DNA from 3 places in the Mesorhizobium sp. M0037 genome. Region 1 is predicted to be linked to each of the others. Evidence: riboswitches for the same ligand, from Rfam matches in the RefSeq annotation. Region 1 holds a riboswitch; each other region holds the start of a gene.
The links. Region 1 has a riboswitch for cobalamin ahead of NKJ78_RS15115 (CbtB domain-containing protein). Riboswitches for the same ligand answer to the same signal wherever they lie in the genome.
Positions count from the first base shown of each region.

Region 2: it holds a riboswitch for cobalamin, as region 1 does, so the genes downstream of both, metE (5-methyltetrahydropteroyltriglutamate--homocysteine S-methyltransferase) here and NKJ78_RS15115 (CbtB domain-containing protein) in region 1, are expected to answer to the same signal.
Region 3: it holds a riboswitch for cobalamin, as region 1 does, so the genes downstream of both, NKJ78_RS24440 (aromatic ring-hydroxylating oxygenase subunit alpha) here and NKJ78_RS15115 (CbtB domain-containing protein) in region 1, are expected to answer to the same signal.

Region 1 is NZ_JAMYVB010000008.1:227,610-231,011, forward strand. It holds gene NKJ78_RS15105 (aromatic ring-hydroxylating oxygenase subunit alpha) at 1-259, opposite strand, end outside; gene NKJ78_RS15110 (gamma-glutamylcyclotransferase) at 396-1,088, shown strand; cobalamin riboswitch at 1,156-1,351, shown strand; gene NKJ78_RS15115 (CbtB domain-containing protein) at 1,388-1,567, shown strand; gene NKJ78_RS15120 (CbtA family protein) at 1,583-2,386, shown strand; gene cobU (bifunctional adenosylcobinamide kinase/adenosylcobinamide-phosphate guanylyltransferase) at 2,379-2,891, shown strand; gene cobO (cob(I)yrinic acid a,c-diamide adenosyltransferase) at 2,891-3,402, shown strand, end outside.
Region 2 is NZ_JAMYVB010000011.1:205,336-208,737, reverse strand. It holds gene metE (5-methyltetrahydropteroyltriglutamate--homocysteine S-methyltransferase) at 1-2,249, opposite strand, end outside; cobalamin riboswitch at 2,344-2,540, opposite strand; gene NKJ78_RS18495 (adenosine kinase) at 2,949-3,402, opposite strand, start outside.
Region 3 is NZ_JAMYVB010000018.1:122,582-125,983, forward strand. It holds gene NKJ78_RS24435 (FAD-binding oxidoreductase) at 71-1,171, opposite strand; gene NKJ78_RS24440 (aromatic ring-hydroxylating oxygenase subunit alpha) at 1,209-2,456, opposite strand; cobalamin riboswitch at 2,574-2,775, opposite strand; gene NKJ78_RS24445 (DUF680 domain-containing protein) at 3,274-3,402, shown strand, end outside.

The sequences.
Region 1 (3,402 bases):
GGCAAGTGTTGTGGAAGGCGCGCAGTTCGCCGGTCTCGTCCCGCAGAATGACGATTTCCTGCGTGCCGACGCGGAATGTCCTGAACGCCAGCGGCTGGGCGAGGTCGGCCTCGCGGCAGACGAGCAGCCAGCTTTTGTGCCAGATGGCGTCGAGATCGCGCTGGTAAGCCTCGCTATCCCAATAGGCCGACGACGGTAGCGTCGGTTCGGCCCGGCTCAGGCCGTTATAGGGGTCGCGCTCGCTCGGGCTGGGATGCATGGCTGGCTTCCTATGAAGCGTCAGCCGACACCCCGGCAAATCGTTTGTCAATCAGAGTGCCGCATTGCCGGTTGCAGGCGCGGCGCATAATCATGTCGTGGACATGGGACATTCGGAAATTGGGGGGATTCGGAAATTGGCCGCACGACAGATGTCGCTTACGCCGGAGCTGGTCGCGCGCTGCTGGCGCGAGATCAGGGACCCCGGGCCGGATCCGGACGCGATGCATCTCGATGACGCCGACTATGACGCGCTGCTGGATGAATTCCAGGTCGAACTCCCGGATAGCGAACCGCTATGGCTGTTCGGCTATGGATCGCTGATCTGGAAACCGGAAATAGATTATGTCGAGGACCGCGTTGCGCTGGCGCGAGGCTGGCATCGGTCCTTTTGCATGAACATGACGCGCTGGCGCGGCACCAAGGACAGCCCCGGCCTGATGATGGCGCTGGACCGTGGCGGACAATGCAAGGGCGTCGCCTTCCGGCTGACCGAAAGTAACCGGCGCGGGCAGTTGGGCCGGCTTTTCCGGCGCGAAGTCACGCTGAAGCCGACAAGCTACCGGCCGCGCATGCTGAAGCTTGCAAGCGAGGCCGGACCGCTCAGGGCATTGGCCTTCGTCATCAACCGCAACGGCCTGACCTATTCAGGGCCGCTCGACGAGGGCAAGGTCGTCGAAAGGCTGGCAACGTCCTGCGGGCACTGGGGGTCGGGCGCCGACTATCTCTACAACACGGTGAAAAACCTTGAAGAGCGCGGCATTCACGATCGCCATCTGTGGCGGCTGCAGCGGCTGGTTGCCGAGCGGATCACCGCGTTGAACCCGTAACGCCGCATGGCGCATTCGCGCTGTTGGCCGGCGGAATTTGGTTTGCCGGATGCGGCCGTTTCAGCCTATAGTCATGCATGTCGTCGGTTCCGTTAGGGACCAAGAGGGAATGCGGTGAGGGCTGACTTGTTGCCCAATGCCGTGGCTGCCCCCGCAACTGTGTGCGGTAGTCCTCTCCAAGCCACTGAGGATTTTTTCCTCGGGAAGGTGGGGAAGGGCGCTGATCCGCGAGCCAGGAGACCTGCCGGCGACAGGGAACTGACTTCGATGCCCTCGGGTGGAGGGCGAAAGGACAAGATATGAATACCGCTTCCGTCTCCCTCGGCGCTTCCGTCTCCTCGCAGTCGCGCTTCATGCAGCTCGTGCTTAGCGCGTTTCTGGGCATTTTCGTCGTCGGCGTTGTCGGTTTCTCGCATATCGATGCGGTCCACAATGCGGCGCACGACTATCGCCATTCGATGGCGTTTCCCTGCCACTGACGAGGATCTGACATCATGAACCTGTTTCGCAACGTCGTGTTCATCGCGGCGATCGCAGGGCTCGTGGCGGGTGTCGCTCTCGCCTGCATGCAGGCCTACGCCACCGTGCCGCTGATCCTCAAGGCCGAGGTCTACGAAAAGGCTGGTGGCGGCCATGAGCATGAGCATGCCGCGGCGCCCGCCGCCAACGCTGCGGACACCAATGCCATGAGCACCGCCGCGCCGGCGGAAAATGCCGTGAGCAGCGCAGCCCCGGCTGAAGCTGCCGCGCCAGCGGAGGACGAAGGCTGGGCGCCGGCCGACGGCTTCGAGCGATTCGCCTTCAGCGTGCTGGCCAATATCGTCACCGGTATCGGTTTCGCGCTGGTCCTGGTGGCCGTTTCCGAATTCGCCGGCGGCATCGGCAACTGGCGCCAGGGGGTGTTCTGGGGTCTGGCCGGCTTTGCCGTATTCACGCTGGCTCCGGGCCTCGGCCTGCCGCCGGAACTGCCGGCAATGCCGGCGGCCGATCTCATGCAGCGCCAGATCTGGTGGGTGGCGACGGTTGTGGCGACTGCCATTGGCCTTGCCTTGATCGCCTTCCGCACCTCGGCGCCGCTGACCGTCCTTGCCGTCGTTCTGATCGTCGCCCCGCATATTGTCGGCGCGCCGCAGCCCGACAGTTTCGAGACGCCGATCCCCGAAGGCCTGCATCACCAGTTCGTGGTGGCGGTGACGGTGACCAATCTGGTGTTCTGGTTGGTGCTCGGCGCCGTCATTGGCGTGGTGCGCGAACGCTTCACCGGCTCGGCGACCAGCCTGCGCGACAGCTTTGCCTGATCGCAGTTTGACCTTTATCATCGGCGGTGCGCGCTCCGGCAAGAGCGCGCATGCCGAAACCCTGGCGACGGCGTTGCCGCCGCCATGGGCCTATATCGCCACCGCCGAAGCCTATGACGATGAGATGCGCGAGCGCATCGCGCTGCATCGCTCGCGGCGCGGCGAAGGCTGGGCGACCATCGACGCGCCGCTCGATCTTGTCGGAGCGCTCGAAGCCTTGCCCGACAACCAGCCGGTGCTCGTCGATTGCCTGACGCTGTGGCTGACCAATCATATGCTTTCCGACCATGATCTCGAGGCGGAATGCCGGCGGCTAGCCGACATGCTGTCGCGGCCGCGCGGGCCCTGGCTCGTTGTCTCGAACGAAGTCGGGCAAGGCATCGTGCCCGACAATGCGCTCGCACGCCGGTTTCGTGATGCCGCCGGCCGTCTCAACCAGCAGGTCGCGGCGGTTGCCGATACGGTGCTACTGATGGTGGCGGGGCTGCCGCTCAAGGTGAAATGATGACCGATATCGACGCAAAAGACGAAGAACGCCACCGCGCCAAGATGGCCAAACGCAAGGCGGTGCAGGACGCCGAGGTCGCGGAAAAGACGGTCGAGAAGGGGCTGCTGATCGTCAACACCGGACCCGGCAAGGGCAAGACCACGGCCGCCTTCGGGCTGGCGCTGCGCATGCTCGGCTATGGCAAGCGCGTCGGCGTCGTCCAGTTCATCAAGGGCAAATGGCACACCGGCGAAAAGGACGCCTTCGCGGCGTTCGGCGACCGTGTCGTCTGGCACACGATGGGCGAGGGTTTCACCTGGGAGACGCAGGATCTGAAGCGCGACATTGCGGCGGCCGAAGCCGCCTGGGCCAAGGCGCTGGAGCTGATCGCCGACCCCTCTGTCAGCCTTGTCGTCCTCGATGAGCTCAACATTGCGCTGCGCTACGACTATCTCGATCTCGACAAGGTGGTCGCGGCGCTGAAGGCGCGGCGCGAAGGCCTGCATGTCGTCGTCACCGGCCGCAATGC
Region 2 (3,402 bases), on a different contig from region 1:
TTTATCCACAGTTGGCCGTCGGACAGTCGCTCGCGGGCAAGCATGACTAAGTCCGAAATCTCGCCGACTTCCGGGACGCGTGGTGAGTGAATATCATAGACGCCAGGACCGATTTCGTTCGGATATTTGGAGCTCGTGAAGGCGTCCAACAGTTCCATCTTCGAGCGCGACGTCTCAATCGAAATGACATCCGCATCCATTCCAGCGATCGCGTGAATGATCTCGTTGAACTCCGAATAGCACATGTGGGTATGAATTTGAGTCGCGTCCTTTACACCCGTTGAAGCGATCCGGAAACATTCGACAGCCCAGTCGAGATAGACTTTCCAGTCAGATTGGCGCAGTGGCAATCCTTCGCGAAACGCGGCCTCATCGATCTGGACCATCCTTGCGCCGGATCTTTCGAGATCCGTCACTTCGTCGCGGATGGCGAGCGCGATCTGGCGGCAGGCTTCGGAGCGGGGTACGTCGTCGCGAACAAAAGACCAGTTGAGAATGGTGACTGGGCCTGTGAGCATTCCCTTCACGGGCTTTTCCGTAAGCGACTGGGCGAATTGCCACCAGCGCACTGTCATCGGATTGCGCCTCGATACGTCGCCGAAAATGATGGGGGGACGCACGTAGCGCGACCCATAGCTTTGTACCCAGGCATGTTGGGTGAGCGCGAAGCCGGACAACTGCTCGCCGAAATGCTGTACCATGTCGTTTCGCTCGAACTCACCATGCACCAGCACGTCCAGCCCGATCTCTTCCTGCCAGCGAATTGCAGCCTCGATCTCCTTCTTCAGGAACGTCTCATAGTCGACATAGCTCAGCTGGCCCTTCGCATGAGCGGCCCGCGCCTTGCGTACCTGCGGCGTCTGCGGGAAGGACCCGATGGTCGTCGTCGGGAACGGCGGCAGCCCGAGTGAGCCGGCCTGGACTCTGGAGCGCTCGCCAAAAGCGCTCTCTCGTCGCTTCGCGCTGTCCTCAATGCTAGCGATCCGCCCCTGAACAAGCGGGTCATGGATCCTCGTGGATGTCACGCGCGTGGCGGCAGCCTCGGCAGACGCTTTCAACGCGCCTGCCACCGCATCCCTGCCTTGGGACAGGGCCCGGGCCAGCAAGACCAGCTCGTCGGTCTTCTGGGCCGCGAAGGCGAGCCACGACCTGATGTCCGCGTCGAGTTCCGTCTCCATGCGCAGATCAATCGGCACATGCAGCATCGAGCAAGAAGGCGCGATCTCGACGCGGTCCAAGGGCCAGCCGGCGACGATCGGTTTGATGCGGTCGAGAATGGCGGGCAGGTTCGCACGCCAGACGTTGCGGCCATCGATCAAGCCAAGCGAGAGCACCAGATCCTTCGGAGCGAGCCGAGCCACCGTTTCCAGCTGCTCGGGAGCGCGCACGAGATCAATATGCAGGCCGGCCAGGGGCAGAGAAATCGCGGTTTCGAGATTGTCTCCCAGCGACCCGAAATACGTAGCCAGCATGATCTTCAGCTCGGGCGCGGCTTTCGACAGCTGGCCATAGGCGAATTCGAACGCAGCTCGTTCGTTCGGGTTCAGATCGAGGACAAGCGCTGGCTCATCGATCTGCACCCAGTCGGCTCCCGACAGCTTCAGCCTCTCCAGAAGCTGCTCGTAAACCGGCAGCAGCCGCGGTAGGAGCGCGATGGGACCGAACCCCTCGGCAGGCGATTTCGCCAGCTTGAGGAAGGTGATGGGTCCAAGGATGACTGGGCGTGTGTGAATGCCGAGAGCTTTAGCCTCGAGGAAGTAATCGACCGGCTTCGATGACGAGAGGGCGAACGTCTGATCATCATCGAGTTCCGGCACAATGTAGTGGTAGTTGGTGTCAAACCACTTGGTCATTTCCATCGCGGTTACACCAGGTCCATGAGCCTCCTCCTGGTAACCAGCGTGTCCACAATCCTCCGTCTGACCCTGGTTGCCGCGCGCCATTGCGAAGTAGATGTCAAGTGGGACCTCGCCGCTATTCCAGCCGTAACGGGATGGAACGGCCCCGACCATGGCTGCGGTGTCGAGCACATGGTCGTAAAGCGAGAAGTCGTTCGACGGGATTTTCGACACGCCGCGATCGCGCTGCTCTTCCCAGCTAGCGGCACGGAGCGCCTTCGACGTCGTGAGAAGGTCGCCAGCGGACGATGTTCCGGACCAGTAGCTTTCAAGCGCGAATTTCAGTTCTCGCCGACGACCGAAGCGCGGCACGCCGAGCGTTGCTACAGGAATTTGCTGAGAGACAGTCATGTCATACCCCGATGATTGGGGCGTCGGTGACAAGGAAGGCGCTAGCAGGCCGGCATCAACGCCGGGTTGCAGCGGCCACCGAGACACCCCGCCCGTGGACGTAATTCGCGTGGCAGGTCTCCTGGCTCGCGGGGTCATAGCCTCTACCCGTCTTCCTGAGGGTATTCGCCTCAGTGACGTGTGTTGGCTCGCCGCTAACAGTTGCGGGGGCAGCGCCGGCATCGCACCGGCTTCCCTCTTAGCTCCGCTGCGGCAGCGCCGCACGCGAGAACCACGACACGCAGACAATCACAGCAGTTCGCTCTTTTGTCAATGACGCATAACGAAATGTTTATGTCGTTATGTGATCGCGCTTTTACGCCTTTGTCTAGCATTGTGAAATATTCAGTCTGCTGCCCGCATTCGGCATCGTGGGACGTGATCGCAAGTCAGGTCCGACGGACGCCGCGAGTTCTCCGTTACCTCAGGAACCTTACTGGCCTTCCCCAAGCTGAGCTTCTGGAAAATGCTGGTGACGATCTGGATGACGGTGAATGCCGTCATGGCAAGCACGCTTTGCACCGCTCCTCCAGCGAGCTTCACGGCAGCAGCATGGGTCAGTTCTCCGAAGCGAATGGCTGTCGCTATCAGCGAGCTTTGACAAAGTTCCGCCACTGCGGTCATCGCGTCAGTAGGGCGGCTGGTTAGTTGCCCGCGCATCTACAGCAACCCAGCCCCTTCCGCCTCGCGGCGCAAATTCTGCCTTGGCCTTGGGCCGATCTGCTGGATCACCAGGCCGGCCGCCAGCGAGCCAAGGTCGCCGCAGGTCTTGAGGTTGCGGCCCTGCGTGTAGCCATGCAGGAAACCGGCGGCGTAGAGGTCGCCGGCGCCGGTGGTGTCGACCAACTCCTTGATGGCGGTCGCCTCGATGACCACGGTCTCGTCGCCGCGCACGATCACCGAGCCTTTTTCGGAACGGGTGACGGCGGCAATCTTGCAGTCCTTGCGGATCTGAGCCAGCGCCTCGTCGAAGGATTTTGTCTGGTAGAGCGACTTGATCTCGTGGCTGTTGGCAAAGACGATGTCGACAGTGCCCGAGCGCATCAGCTCGAGGAACTCGTCCCGGTAGCGGTCGACGCAGAACGAATCCGACAACGTCATCGACACTTCGCGT
Region 3 (3,402 bases), on a different contig from region 1:
ATGCTTGGCAAGACAAAGACCCGCGAACACAACGCCTGCGTCGGCGACCGTTGCGGCGAAGTCGACCGGCTCAAGCCTCGATTTCGAGCGCCGACAACGGTTTCGAGCAGCAGGCAAGGATGAAACCGTCATCGATCTCGTGGTCGAGGATGCCGCCATTGTGGCTCATCTCGACTTCGCCGGAGACCTTCTTCACCTTGCAGGTGCCGCACAGGCCGAACTCGCAGGCGGCGGGAATCCGCACGCCCGAGCTGCGCGCGGTCTGCAGCACGGTCTGGCCGGCGACGCAGCCGGCGTCGACCTCCGAAAGCGAGAAGCGGATCGGCGTCACGGCTTCGACAGGTGCAGCGATGCCGTCCTCGACCGGGGAGGCAAACGGCGCCGGAATTTCCTCCACCACAGGCGCGGCAAAGCTCTCCTGATGGTATTTCGTCATGTCGAAGCCGGCGGCATCCAGCATGCCGCGCACGGCGCGCATGAACGGATCGGGGCCGCAGCAGAAGATTTCGCGCTCGCGGAAATCCGGAGCCAGCAAGGGCAGCCGGATCGCATCGATGCGGCCCATATGGCCGTACCAGCCTTCGCGGCTGGAACGTTCCTCGATCATGAAGCCGAGCGACAAGCCGGGCATATGGCCGCCGAGCAGTTCGAGTTCCTTGCGGAAGATGATCTCTTCGGCACGCCGCGCGCAGTTGACGAAACCGACATCGGTCCATGGCGCGCAGTCGTTCAGCCAGCGCAGCATCGACATCATCGGCGTCACGCCGGAGCCAGCCGAAATGAACAGGTATTTGGCCGCCGGGTGGCTGTGCAACGAGAAGTCGCCCGCCGGTCCATAGGCCTTGACATGCGAGCCGGGTGCCAGATGGTCGAACATCCAGCGCGTGCCGATGCTGCCGGCCTGCGCCTTGATCGTCACCGCGATCGAAAAGGGCCGCGATGGCGATGACGACAGCGTGTAGGTGCGCATCAGCGGCCCGTCCGGTGTCGGCAGTTCCAGCGTCAAGAACTGGCCCGGCTTGTAGCGGAACCAGGTCTGGTTGTCGGAGCGGAAGGTGAAGGTCTTGACGTCAGGCGCCTCGTCGCTGACGCCGATCACTTCCAGCGCCTGCAGCCTATCGTTCCACGGCGCCATCTGGTCAAGATGGCGATAGAGCCCAAGATCCGTCATCGCATTCATCCTCTGGTCCCTCTTCGCCTGCTCCAGCTCACGCGACGCTGCGCAGCGCCGGCCGGCCGCCTTCGGCAAGGCGCGGGCCGATGAAGGCCGCGTACCATTCGACGAACTGGATCACGCCGCCCTCGTGCAGCTCCGAATAGGGGCCGGGCTCATAGGCCGGAGACAGGATGCCAAAGGCGTTTTCCTCGACGATGCGGCGGTCCTGGTCGTTGGTCTCGGTCCAGACATGGGTGAGCTCCTCAAGGTTGTAGTCGACCCCCTCGACCGCATCCTTGTGCACCAGCCACTTGGTCGTCACCGCGGTTTCGGTGGCGCTGATCGGCAGCACCCGGAAGGTGACCGCATGGTCGATCAGTATGTGGTTCCAGGTCGTCGGATAGTGGTAGTGCATCAAGGTGCCGATGCGGTCGGCGGCAACAGTGTCGGACAGGTTCTTCGTCACCGCGCGCTTTCCCGACATCGTGTAGCTGACGGCATCGCGCAGCAGCGGCGCGCGGGTGGCGCGGTATTGCCCGGCCGGATCGATGCGGAACTTGCTCGGCAGGCCCGCCGCCTCGCATTTCGCCCAGTGCGCCAGCATCTCCGGATCGCTGTCGGCGCCCTGCACGCCGGTCACCGTCGGCGCTTCGGGGAATGTCTTGCACAGCTCCGGATGATTGCCGGCGCAGTGATAGCATTCGCGGTTGTTTTCCCAGACCAGCTTCCAGTTGCCCTTCTCGATGATGGTGCTCTCGAAGGCGACCTTGGCTTCATTCAGCTGGTGCGGCTTGAGGTAGGGCTCTATCATGGCGCGCATCGGGGCAAAGTCGGCAGGTTCTTTCGCCAGGCAGATGAAGATGTAGCCGCCGACGCTCTCGCAGGCGACGGGCTTCAGGCCGAACTGGCTCTTGTCGAAACCGTCGGCCATCTGGCGGGCAAACAGCAGCCGGCCGTCAAGCTCGTAGGTCCACTGGTGATAGGGGCAGACAAGCTTTGCCGCCATGCCCTTCTCAGTGTTGCAGACACGGCTGCCGCGATGGCGGCAGGAATTGTGAAAGGCGTTGATGTTGCCCTTCTGGTCGCGGACCAGCACCACCGGATAATCGCCGATCTGCACGGTGATATAGCTGCCGGGCTTCGGCAGTTCGCAATCATGGCCGATGAACAGCCAGTCGCGATACCAGATAAGCTCCATGTCGAGCTTGAAATAGTCCGGGTCGGTGTAGAAGGGCTGTTCCAGCGAAAAGCCTTGCTTGCGGCCGTTCAGGAGCCTCAGCATGTCGTTGCGCGTATCCATAGTTCTGTCCTCGTGGTTTAAGGACTGAACTTGGTGGTGATGGAGGAAGGATCGGACGCAGGCCGGCGCGGCGCCGGACATGCACTATCCACCTCTTGACCGCCCACCGCGATCAGTCGAGTCTATGCATCTCGGGCTGGTTTCCGGGCTCTGGAGTTGTCCTTGCGGACCATCGCGACACCTTCCCAGGCTGCTGCCCAGTGGTCTCCCGTTGCGACTTGAACTCCACCACCGTTGCGGGGGCAGCGCCGGATTCTGACCGGCTTCCCAATTCTCCGCTGCGTCGTCACGAAGCGGCACCTGAGATGCGATCATCTAATCACGGCAGCGATCGCGACGTCGGCATGAAAGCGACATCATATCCATGCGGCGCGACACGCGCGGCATACGCCCCCCGCCGCCGGTCAAAGAGCTGAGACGTTTCTTGCGACGCCATCATCGCCGTTTCGAATCGCTGCGGATCCAGTTCGATCGGGGGCAAAAGGGCTCAACGGTATCGAAAAGTTACTATTAGCAATCTCTAATCGAACCGAACGGTTCGTTTCTGTTGACAATGCGTGCAGGACGGTGTGAACGACGGCCCGGAAACCGACACCGGAGCGAACCACTCGGTTCGAAATAAGCAACTGAAAACAATGCGATAAATGACCATAGAGGAACTTCCTGGCACAATTTCAAGGTGCAGGACCGTGGTCCACACGGAACAACTTCGTGATTGGAAACCAGCCTATGGCTTTCCCACATCGGGGCTGTCCGAACGACGCGAATTCCTCCCAAGACACGCCGCTAGACGGACAGACAAACTGGAGTCCTAAAAATGAAAAAGATCATCCTCACTGCCGCAGCCGTTTTGGCGATCACGGGCAGCGCCTTCGCCGGTAGCGACAATTACGGTTCCAATGGTGCGAACCAGCCAGCCGTCTCGGTCGACAGCTCGTATACGGCT